Regions from separate parts of the Pseudarthrobacter sp. BRE9 genome, predicted to be linked through region 1. Evidence: riboswitches for the same ligand, from Rfam matches in the RefSeq annotation. Region 1 holds a riboswitch; each other region holds the start of a gene.

Region 1 (2,192 bases):
CCGCCGCGCCAACATCGTGGCGGCCGAGCACCACGTCCAGCGCACCGACAACCGTCCCGAAGCCCGCGGGGAAGTCCACCGCACCGAGGCGCAGCGGACCGACACCAGCCAGCCCGGAGTCCGTCCAGAGCGCAAACGGCGGCGCGGACGCGGCGGCCAGCAGCCCGAGGCTGTCCCGGCGCCTGCAGTCCATGTCCATACCGTCGTACCGGACGCGGCAGATGCTGAGCGGCATGCCAAGGCAGAAGCCACCAGGCTGGCCCTGGCGAACATCGCCGCCGCTGCGCACGCGGCGCACCTGCATGACGACGAGGTGGCGGCAGCCCGGCAGGTGCCGGCGGTCGAGCCTGCGCCCGCTCCTGCAGAGGAGAAGCACGACGCCGATGCCCCGGCTCGGCCAGCAGCTGTCCTGACGTTCGGCGGCGAGGAAGTCCCGCTTCCGTTCGTGGAGCACGCCGAGGAGCAGCATCCCAAGCCCGCCCTCACACTGGACCGGCTGGCGGAAGCCTTCGCCCACCTTGGCCAGCCGGCTTCGCCCGTGGAGGATGCCCCGGCCAAAGCCGCGGACACGCTGAGGGCACCCGAACCGGCAGCTCCCGAACAGGAGACCGGCGGGGGAGCGGCAACCCGCGCCACCGCGGAAGCTCCGGCGGAAAAGGACTACTCCGACCATACGCTGGAGCAGTCCCGGCAACGCAGGCCGCGGCGCCACCGGGCTGCCAGCCGCGCCCAGGGCGCTGCCAACGAGACCGCTGTCCAGCAGCACGAAAACGTCCAGTCGACGGCTACGGGGCATTCACACGCAGCCAAGGCCCCCGACACCGCTAAAGCACCGGACAACGCTAAAGCGCAACCTGCCGCAGCGTCGGAGCCGATCATCCTCGGCGTCGGAGTCCCTGCCTCCGAGCTCTGAGCCGCGCAAACCAAAAAGGCGCCACCAGGAAGTCCCCGTCGCGTGGTCCGTTCCCCTGAGAATTTCCGGTGGAACGGACCGCACGGCGGGGACTTCCTGCATGCACCGGTGCTGTCACCTTTCCGCCGGTTGCGCCCCAGCAGCTACGCTGGACACCGACACGGGGTGCCGCGCAGAAGGCCGGCTGAGATCCAGACCCGTTGAACCTGTCCGGCTAGTACCGGCGAAGGGATGTCTCTTGTCTTCGACCCTTTCCATGCCCCTGCCCACCGCGCCCGGTGTCCCCTCCGGGCCTCCCGTGGGCCGTGACGTCCCGCGCGTCCTCTCCATCGCCGGCTCCGATCCGTCCGGCGGAGCAGGGATCCAGGCGGACCTCAAAAGCATTGCCGCCCATGGCGGCTACGGCATGGCCGCGATTACCGCCCTCACCGCGCAAAACACCCGCGGCGTGCAGGCTGTGCACGTCCCTCCGGCCGCTTTCCTTGCGCAGCAGCTGGACGCGGTCAGTGATGACATCAGCATCGACGCCGTCAAGATCGGCATGCTGGGTGACGAGTCGGTGATCCGGACTGTCCGCCAGTGGCTCGAAAAGGTCCGTCCCGCCGTCGTGGTCCTTGACCCGGTGATGGTGGCCACCAGCGGCGACCGGCTGCTGCAGGAATCCGCCGAAGCCGCGCTCCGGGAACTGCTGCCCCTTGCCCACCTTCTCACCCCCAACCTGCCCGAGCTCGCGCTGCTGCTGGGCACGGACCCGGCGGCAAGCTGGAACGCTGCACTGGACCAGGGCAGGCGCCTGGCGGATGCCACCGGGGCCACCGTACTGGTCAAGGGCGGCCACCTGGCAGGCATGGACTGCCCGGACGCGCTGGTGAACACCGCGGGCCTGCTGGCACAGGACGTGGTGGAAGTGCAGGGAAAGCGTGTTGCCACGCGCAACAGCCACGGCACCGGCTGTTCCCTGTCCTCTGCCATGGCAACGGTCCAGGCCCGGGTGGGCGACTGGGAGGCATCGCTGCGCACGGTCAAGCCCTGGCTGGCCGGGGCGCTTGAGAACTCCGGCCAGCTGGAGGTGGGCCAGGGGAACGGACCCGTGGACCACTTCCACCATGTGCGGCCGGTCCTGGCGGAAGGCAGCTTCGCGGCCAGGCTGTGGGCGGAAGCCCAACAGGACCTCGCCGGCATCTACGCGCTGGACTTCATCCACGGCCTGGCCTCCGGCGACCTTCCCGAGAAGGACTTTGCCTACTACCTTGCACAGGATGCCCTCTACCTGAACGGC
Region 2 (2,192 bases), on a different contig from region 1:
CCGGGCAACAGGCTTCCTGCCCCTTCGCTGATCACTTCCGGATGCAGTGGAATCCGGCCGTCCGGAGCGTAGAAGGTCTGGCCGCGTCGCCGGGTTTCAGCATCCAGCGGACCTCCCGGCGCCACAAAAGCCGGAACATCGGCGATCGCGTACAGCACCCGGTAACCGTTCCCGTCCGGTTCGATGAACACGGCCTGGTCCAGATCCGTGGACGACGCCGGATCGATGGTCACGAACTCCACGGCGGTCAGGTCGTAGGACGGCAGTTTCAGCGCTGCCACGGCGGCCCGGGCATCGGCCACGGCCTCAGGCGGATACGGTCCCGGCAGTTCGAGTTCCGTCCGCAGCAGGCCCAACGCCTCTTCGAGGGCGTTCCTGTGGTCATGGACGTTGGGGGCCAGCCGATGATGTGACACAAAAATCAGCCTAGCTCCAAGTCCACGGATCTGGCATCAGGAGCCGGCGGCATCCAGCGCGTCGAGGAGGGAAGCAGCGGCGGCGGCAGGATCGGGGGCCTCGGTGATGGCGCGGACCACCACGATCCTGCGCGCACCGGCTTCCGCAACCTCCTGGACATTTCCATGGCCGATGCCGCCAATGGCGAACCAGGGCACCGGATCCGCGGCCTTCCGTGAGGCTTCGGCGGCGTACTTCACCAGGCCGGGTCCGACGGCGGCCCTGCCGGGCTTGGTGGGCGTCGCCCAGACCGGACCCACGCAGAAATAGTCCAGCCCGGCCGGGCCGGCAGCTGCTGCCAGGGCCGTGTCCACCTGCTCCGGGCTGTGGCTGGACAGTCCGATGGCGGCATTTCCGTTGACCAGCGTCCGCGCTGCGGCCAGCGGAAGGTCCTTCTGGCCGATGTGGAACACCGGAGCCCCGGAGAGAACGGCGATGTCCGCACGGTCATTGACCGCCCACAGTTTGCCGTGCCGCACCGCCGTCTCCTTTAACACGGCCAGGAGGTCAAGTTCCTCCGCAGCCTCGATGGCCTTGTCGCGCAGCTGGATGATGTCCACACCGCCGGCGAACGCGGCATCAACAAATTCCGCAAAGTCGCCGCGGTCCCGGCGCGCATCAGTGCAGAGGTACAGCCGGGCCGCCCTGAGGGCGTCGCTGTCCCGTGAATTGACGACTTCGGTGGCTGGGGCACGGTGGCCTGCGGGAAAGGATGGGGTGGACACATTCATGCCTGCAAGCCTAGTTCCTCTAAACTGGGCTGGTACTGCGGGAGCCCGCGGCAGCTGTCACAAAGCGCCGGGCTGAGAGGGCGTCAGAGCCGACCGCTTGACCTGATCCGGTTAATGCCGGCGTAGGGAAGGAACCATATGAGTACCCCCTTCACTCATCACCCCGGGTCCGCCGGCGCCGCCATCCCCTCGACCCTCCGGGCCGACGTCGCCGTCATCGGCGGGGGAGTGGTGGGGCACGGAATTGCCTGGGAGGCGCAGCGTTCCGGACGCTCAGTGGTCCTCATCGACGACGCACCAGGTACCGGCGCCAGCTGGGCAGCCGCCGGCATGCTGGCCCCCGTCAGCGAACTGCACTACCAGGAGGAAGACCTCCTCGAGCTGATGCTGGACGCCTCATCGCGCTGGCCGGGGTTCGCCGCCGCCCTGGGGAGTGCAACCGGCGCGGATTCCGGATACCTTACGACGCCGACACTGGCCGTGGGTGCCGACGCGGCCGACCGCCGGGCACTGATGGATCTGCGCACCGTCCAGCAGGCCAACGGGCTGGCGGTGGAACCGCTGACCGTGCGGGAGGCCCGGAAGCGCGAGCCGCTGCTCAGCCCGGCCATTGCCTGCGCCCTGGATACCCCGGCCGACCACCAGGTGGACCCCCGGCGCCTGGTGTCAACGCTCAGGCTGGCCCTCGCGGCCGCGGCACGGGAAGAACCGGAGCTGGCCGTTGCCGGGGCAGTGGACGGCTACGCCATTCCGGAGCGGGCAGCCGGGCTGTTGTGGGAGGGCCGGAGTGTTGCCGGTGCCCGCCTGGCCAACGGTGCCACGGTGCTGGCAACGGAATCCGTGGTGGCCAACGGGCTGCAGGCCGGGGCGCTTGACGGCCTGCCGGACGGACTTGAGCTGCCCCTGAGGCCAGTGCACGGGGACATCCTCCGCCTTGCCGTTCCCCGCCACCTTCAGCCGCTGGTGACGTCAACGGTCCGCGGCCTGGTCCACGGCATTCCGGTG
Region 3 (2,192 bases), on a different contig from region 1:
TTTCGGTGGCGCCGATTGCCGACGTGATGTGGTCATAGCCGGGGGCAACGTCTGTCACCAGCGGCCCCAGGGTGTAGAACGGCGCCCCCTTGCACAGTTCCTGCTGCCGTTCGACGTTTTCGCGCACCAGGTGGAAGGGAACGTGGCCGGGCCCTTCCACCATCACCTGCACGTCGTACTCCCATGCGCGCTGGGTGAGCTCGGCGAGCGTGTCCAGTTCCGCGAACTGGGCGGCGTCGTTGGCGTCCGCCGTTGAGCCGGGGCGCAGGCCGTCCCCCAGGGAGAAGGCAACGTCGTACTTCGCGAAGATTTCGCACAGTTCGTCGAAGTGTGTGTAGAGGAAGTTCTCCTGGTGATGGGCCAGACACCATCCGGCCATAATCGAGCCGCCGCGCGAGACAATGCCCGTCACGCGGTTGGCAGTCAGCGGCACATACCGAAGCAACACCCCGGCGTGGATGGTCATATAGTCCACGCCCTGCTCACACTGTTCAATCACCGTGTCCCGGAAGATCTCCCAGGTCAGTGCGTTGGCCTCGCCGTTCACTTTTTCCAGGGCCTGGTAGATCGGCACGGTACCGATCGGGACGGGGGAGTTGCGGATGATCCATTCCCGTGTGGTGTGGATATCGTCGCCGGTGGACAGGTCCATCACGGTGTCGGCGCCCCATTGCGTGGCCCACTGCAGCTTGTCCACCTCTTCGGCGATGGAGCTCGTCACGGCCGAGTTGCCGATGTTGGCGTTGATCTTCACCAGGAACGCCTTGCCGATGATCATCGGCTCGGACTCCGGATGGTTGATGTTGTTCGGGATGATGGCCCGGCCGGCAGCCAGTTCGCTCCGGACCAGCTCCACGTCGCAGTTCTCGCGGAGCGCCACGAATCGCATTTCCTGCGTGATGATTCCCTGCCGGGCGTAGTGCATCTGGGTCACCGTCCGGCCGTCGACGGCGCGGCGGGGCACCGGCTGCGCCCCCTTCCACTCCGCCGAGGCAGCCCCCCGGCGGACGGCCGAGCGGCCGTCGTCGAGCAGGTTGCGTTCCCTGCCGCTGTAGGCCTCGGTATCCCCGCGCGCCACGATCCACTCCGCGCGGAAGGGCTCCAGGCCGCGGACCGGGTCGCTGCCCGGGCCGGCGGTCCGGTAGGTCCGGAAAGGTGCGTTCGGCTGCCCGTTGGGTGACGGCTCCAGGGCAATTTCCGTCACCGGTACCCGGATTCCGGAGGCGGCGTCGTCAATGAACGCCAGCGAATGCGACGTCAGGGACTGGGTCACCTGTGGCACCGGATCAGCGCCGGACTTCCCGGCGGACGGCTGGTGGGCAGGGTTCAACTGGGTGTTTTGCGTACTCAAGGGAATACTCACTTCCTTCGCCGGCATTACCCGGACAGGTTCAACGGTCGCAGGCTGCGTCAGCCCGATCTCAGCCCCTGCAAGGGCACCCGTGTGGTCAGGAAAGAAGCTACCACAGGCCCCGGGAAGAGCCTTGTCACATTCGCGGGTGCTAGCCTGACCGGGCATCGAAAGGAAGCCCGATGGCAGACATCATCTACTTTCGCGGACCCGTCCTGACCGCACCGGACCGGGTACGCCATGGACTCTGGTCGGTGGACGGCAAACTCACATTCAGCCGGCCCGCTGCCCCTCCGGAGCGGGTACTCGACGGCTGGGTGCTGCCGGGGTTTGCGGACGCCCACTGCCACATCGGGCTTGGCCCCGCCGGCCCTGTCGAACCCGCCGTTGCACGGGCCCAGGCGCTGGCCGACCTCAACGCCGGAACACTGCTGGTCCGCGACGCCGGCTCACCTGCCGACACCCGCTGGATGCAGGGCGGCCGGGACTTCCCGGTGCTGATCCGTGCCGGACGCCATGTAGCCCGCACGCGGCGCTACCTGCGCGGTTTCGCCGAGGAGGTGGAGCCCGGCAGGCTCGCGGAGGCCGTCCGAAAGCAGGCGCGCGACGGCGACGGCTGGGTCAAGCTGGTGGGCGACTGGATCGACCGGGGCGCCGGCGACCTCGCGCCCTCCTTTCCTGCCGCCGTCGTGCGTGATGCTGTCCAGGCTGCCCATGACGAAGGTGCCCGGGTCACTGCGCATTGCTTTGCCGAGGACACCCTGGACCAGATGCTGGACGCCGGCATTGACTGCATCGAGCACGCCACGGGGCTGCTGCCCCGCCACCTGCCCCGGTTCGT
Region 4 (2,192 bases), on a different contig from region 1:
AGGCGACGTCGTCCCCTACGCGCGACAGGACCACCTGGGTCTCGGGGTCCTGCTGCATGAGTCCGGCACGCCCGCGCCGGGCGCGGGGCACGGCGCCGTCAACCAGCAGCGAACCCGACTCGGCGGCATCCCCAGCCTCGCCGCCGTCGTCGTTAATGTCCCCCAGCACCCCTGCGAGCGCATGCAGGAGCGTGGACTTCCCGGCGCCCGAGGGGCCGAGCAGGAGCACCCGCTCCCCGGGACTGATGTCCAGGTCAAGGGCGTGGACGGCAGGCTTGGCCCTGCCGGCGTGCCGCCAGCCCCAGCCTTGGGCCGTGACGGCGGCAGGGCGGACTGCCGCGTCCTGGGCGGGTGCCATTAGGAGACCGGTGCCATCAGGAGAAGACAGGCTCCGTGGCAGCCTTGCGCGAGGCGAAGGAGCTCAGCACGCCTGTACGCGCCAGCCCGCGGGTGGCCACCCAGGACAGGGCGCCGGCGATGATTGCGCCGGAGATGGTGGTGAGCACGATGTAGGCCAGCTTGTCCGCACCGGAGTAGGCGATGTTCCAGCCCCAGGGCGCGAAGGAGTCGTTCAGGCCGCAGAAGAAACCGGCAGCCGCTCCAGCGAGCAGGGAGACGGGCAGGTTGAACTTGCGGTAGACGAAGATGGCGAAGATGATTTCGGCGCCCAGGCCCTGGATGAAGCCGGAGAAGAGAACGGACGCGCCGTACTGGGAGCCCATGAGGAGTTCCCCGGTGGCAGCGACTGTTTCACAGAACAGCGCGGCGCCGGGCTTGCGGATGATCAGCATTCCCAGGACGCCGGGAATCATCCAGCCGCCGGCAATGATGCCGGTGAGGGGAGGGTAGGCCGCGGTCATGGGGGCAGACAGTGCGGCGGCCGCCTGGTCCCACGCCCAGAAAATAACGCCGCCGGCGATGGCCACCAGCGCAGCCACGACGATGTCCACGACGCGCCAGGACTTGCTGGTGGTCTTCTTGATTGATGCAGTGCTCATGTGATCCTCCTGGGAAACAGGAGGGGAAAGTGGACCCGGCTGACGGCCTGTAGCCGTGCAGCCGCGGCACTTTGAGAACTCGACTCCCTTGCGCCGGTACTAACCGGATCAGGTTCGAGGGTCTGCGGCTGTCCGCACTCTCAGCGCCCACCTGCGGTACCCGGCGTGTGCCAGATGCCCGACGGCGGCGCTCCCCTGTCGTTCGTAGTGTTGCTTTTCGTTGGGTAAGGCTTTTGATTGCCCTTCCGGGCGTGGTCAAGTTTACACCGGGCGGGGGTAGATTGAAGGCCATGAGCGCCATTCCACCGGATGTGACCGGGTTCGATCCTGATTCCGCCGACGCCCAGCCGGAGGGCTCCCTGGAGGCGTTGATCGGCCGCGTCGAGGCGGAGGTCCGGGAGCTCCATTTCCCCGGGTTTTCGGCGGATGACGCGCTGAACCTGGGCCTGCTTCTGGTGGAACTGGGCAAGGAGCGGTCCCTTCCCATCGCCATCGACATCACCAAGGGCGAGCAGGTCCTGTTCCACGTCGCACTGCCGGGCGCCACCCCGGACAACGGGCACTGGATCCGGGCCAAGCAGCGCACTGCCGCCCGGTATGAAGTGCCGTCCCTTTTGGTGGGGCTGCGCGGCCGGCTGGGCGGCGGCCGGATTGAGGACAACGCCTGGTTCGACCAGTCCCGGTACGCAGCCCATGGAGGCGCATTTCCCATCTACGTCACCGGCGTAGGAGCGGTGGCCACGGTCACCGTCTCCGGATTGCCGCAGCTGCAGGACCATGACCTGGTGGTGGAGGCGCTGCGCGACATCCTGGGGTCGGCACTGTCCGACTGAACGCTGAAGGACCAGCAAAACCCCCTATATGGAAAGCCTGCTTAGCTTTCCATTAGTAATCATGCTTACTATATTGTCCCCCGGGTTTCGAGGAGGACAGGGCATGGCAGTCACCATGGGCGGTCCCGCGTTCGTTCCCACCAGCGGCAGACCAAGGAGCACCATGAGAATCCCGGAAAGCAGAGGTCCCCTCAGCAGCGCCCTCTTCGCGGTCCTTGCGCAGGCTCCGGATGGCGCCGGGACGGAACTGGACGGACTGCACCGCTTGGCGGCGGCGCAGGTGGCCGGCACCGGTGACATCATTGGCGACGAGGACATCCAGCTGACCCTCTTCTGCCTCTACGAACTCCACTACTCCGGC

What was found. Region 1 has a riboswitch for thiamine pyrophosphate ahead of thiD (bifunctional hydroxymethylpyrimidine kinase/phosphomethylpyrimidine kinase). Riboswitches for the same ligand answer to the same signal wherever they lie in the genome.
Region 2: it holds a riboswitch for thiamine pyrophosphate, as region 1 does, so the genes downstream of both, thiO (glycine oxidase ThiO) here and thiD (bifunctional hydroxymethylpyrimidine kinase/phosphomethylpyrimidine kinase) in region 1, are expected to answer to the same signal.
Region 3: it holds a riboswitch for thiamine pyrophosphate, as region 1 does, so the genes downstream of both, thiC (phosphomethylpyrimidine synthase ThiC) here and thiD (bifunctional hydroxymethylpyrimidine kinase/phosphomethylpyrimidine kinase) in region 1, are expected to answer to the same signal.
Region 4: it holds a riboswitch for thiamine pyrophosphate, as region 1 does, so the genes downstream of both, Q9R31_RS10690 (ECF transporter S component) here and thiD (bifunctional hydroxymethylpyrimidine kinase/phosphomethylpyrimidine kinase) in region 1, are expected to answer to the same signal.

The regions. Positions count from the first base shown of each region.
Region 1 is NZ_JAUZUY010000002.1:619,967-622,158, reverse strand. Features, by position in the region: gene Q9R31_RS07780 (Rne/Rng family ribonuclease) at 1-913, shown strand, start outside; TPP riboswitch at 1,065-1,162, shown strand; gene thiD (bifunctional hydroxymethylpyrimidine kinase/phosphomethylpyrimidine kinase) at 1,170-2,192, shown strand, end outside.
Region 2 is NZ_JAUZUY010000001.1:350,729-352,920, reverse strand. Features, by position in the region: gene Q9R31_RS01560 (RNB domain-containing ribonuclease) at 1-416, opposite strand, end outside; gene thiE (thiamine phosphate synthase) at 453-1,187, opposite strand; TPP riboswitch at 1,215-1,333, shown strand; gene thiO (glycine oxidase ThiO) at 1,326-2,192, shown strand, end outside.
Region 3 is NZ_JAUZUY010000001.1:18,543-20,734, reverse strand. Features, by position in the region: gene thiC (phosphomethylpyrimidine synthase ThiC) at 1-1,351, opposite strand, end outside; TPP riboswitch at 1,347-1,454, opposite strand; gene Q9R31_RS00115 (amidohydrolase family protein) at 1,534-2,192, shown strand, end outside.
Region 4 is NZ_JAUZUY010000004.1:199,073-201,264, forward strand. Features, by position in the region: gene Q9R31_RS10685 (ATP-binding cassette domain-containing protein) at 1-358, opposite strand, end outside; gene Q9R31_RS10690 (ECF transporter S component) at 375-998, opposite strand; TPP riboswitch at 1,066-1,205, opposite strand; gene Q9R31_RS10695 (heme-degrading domain-containing protein) at 1,289-1,831, shown strand; gene Q9R31_RS10700 (iron-containing redox enzyme family protein) at 1,995-2,192, shown strand, end outside.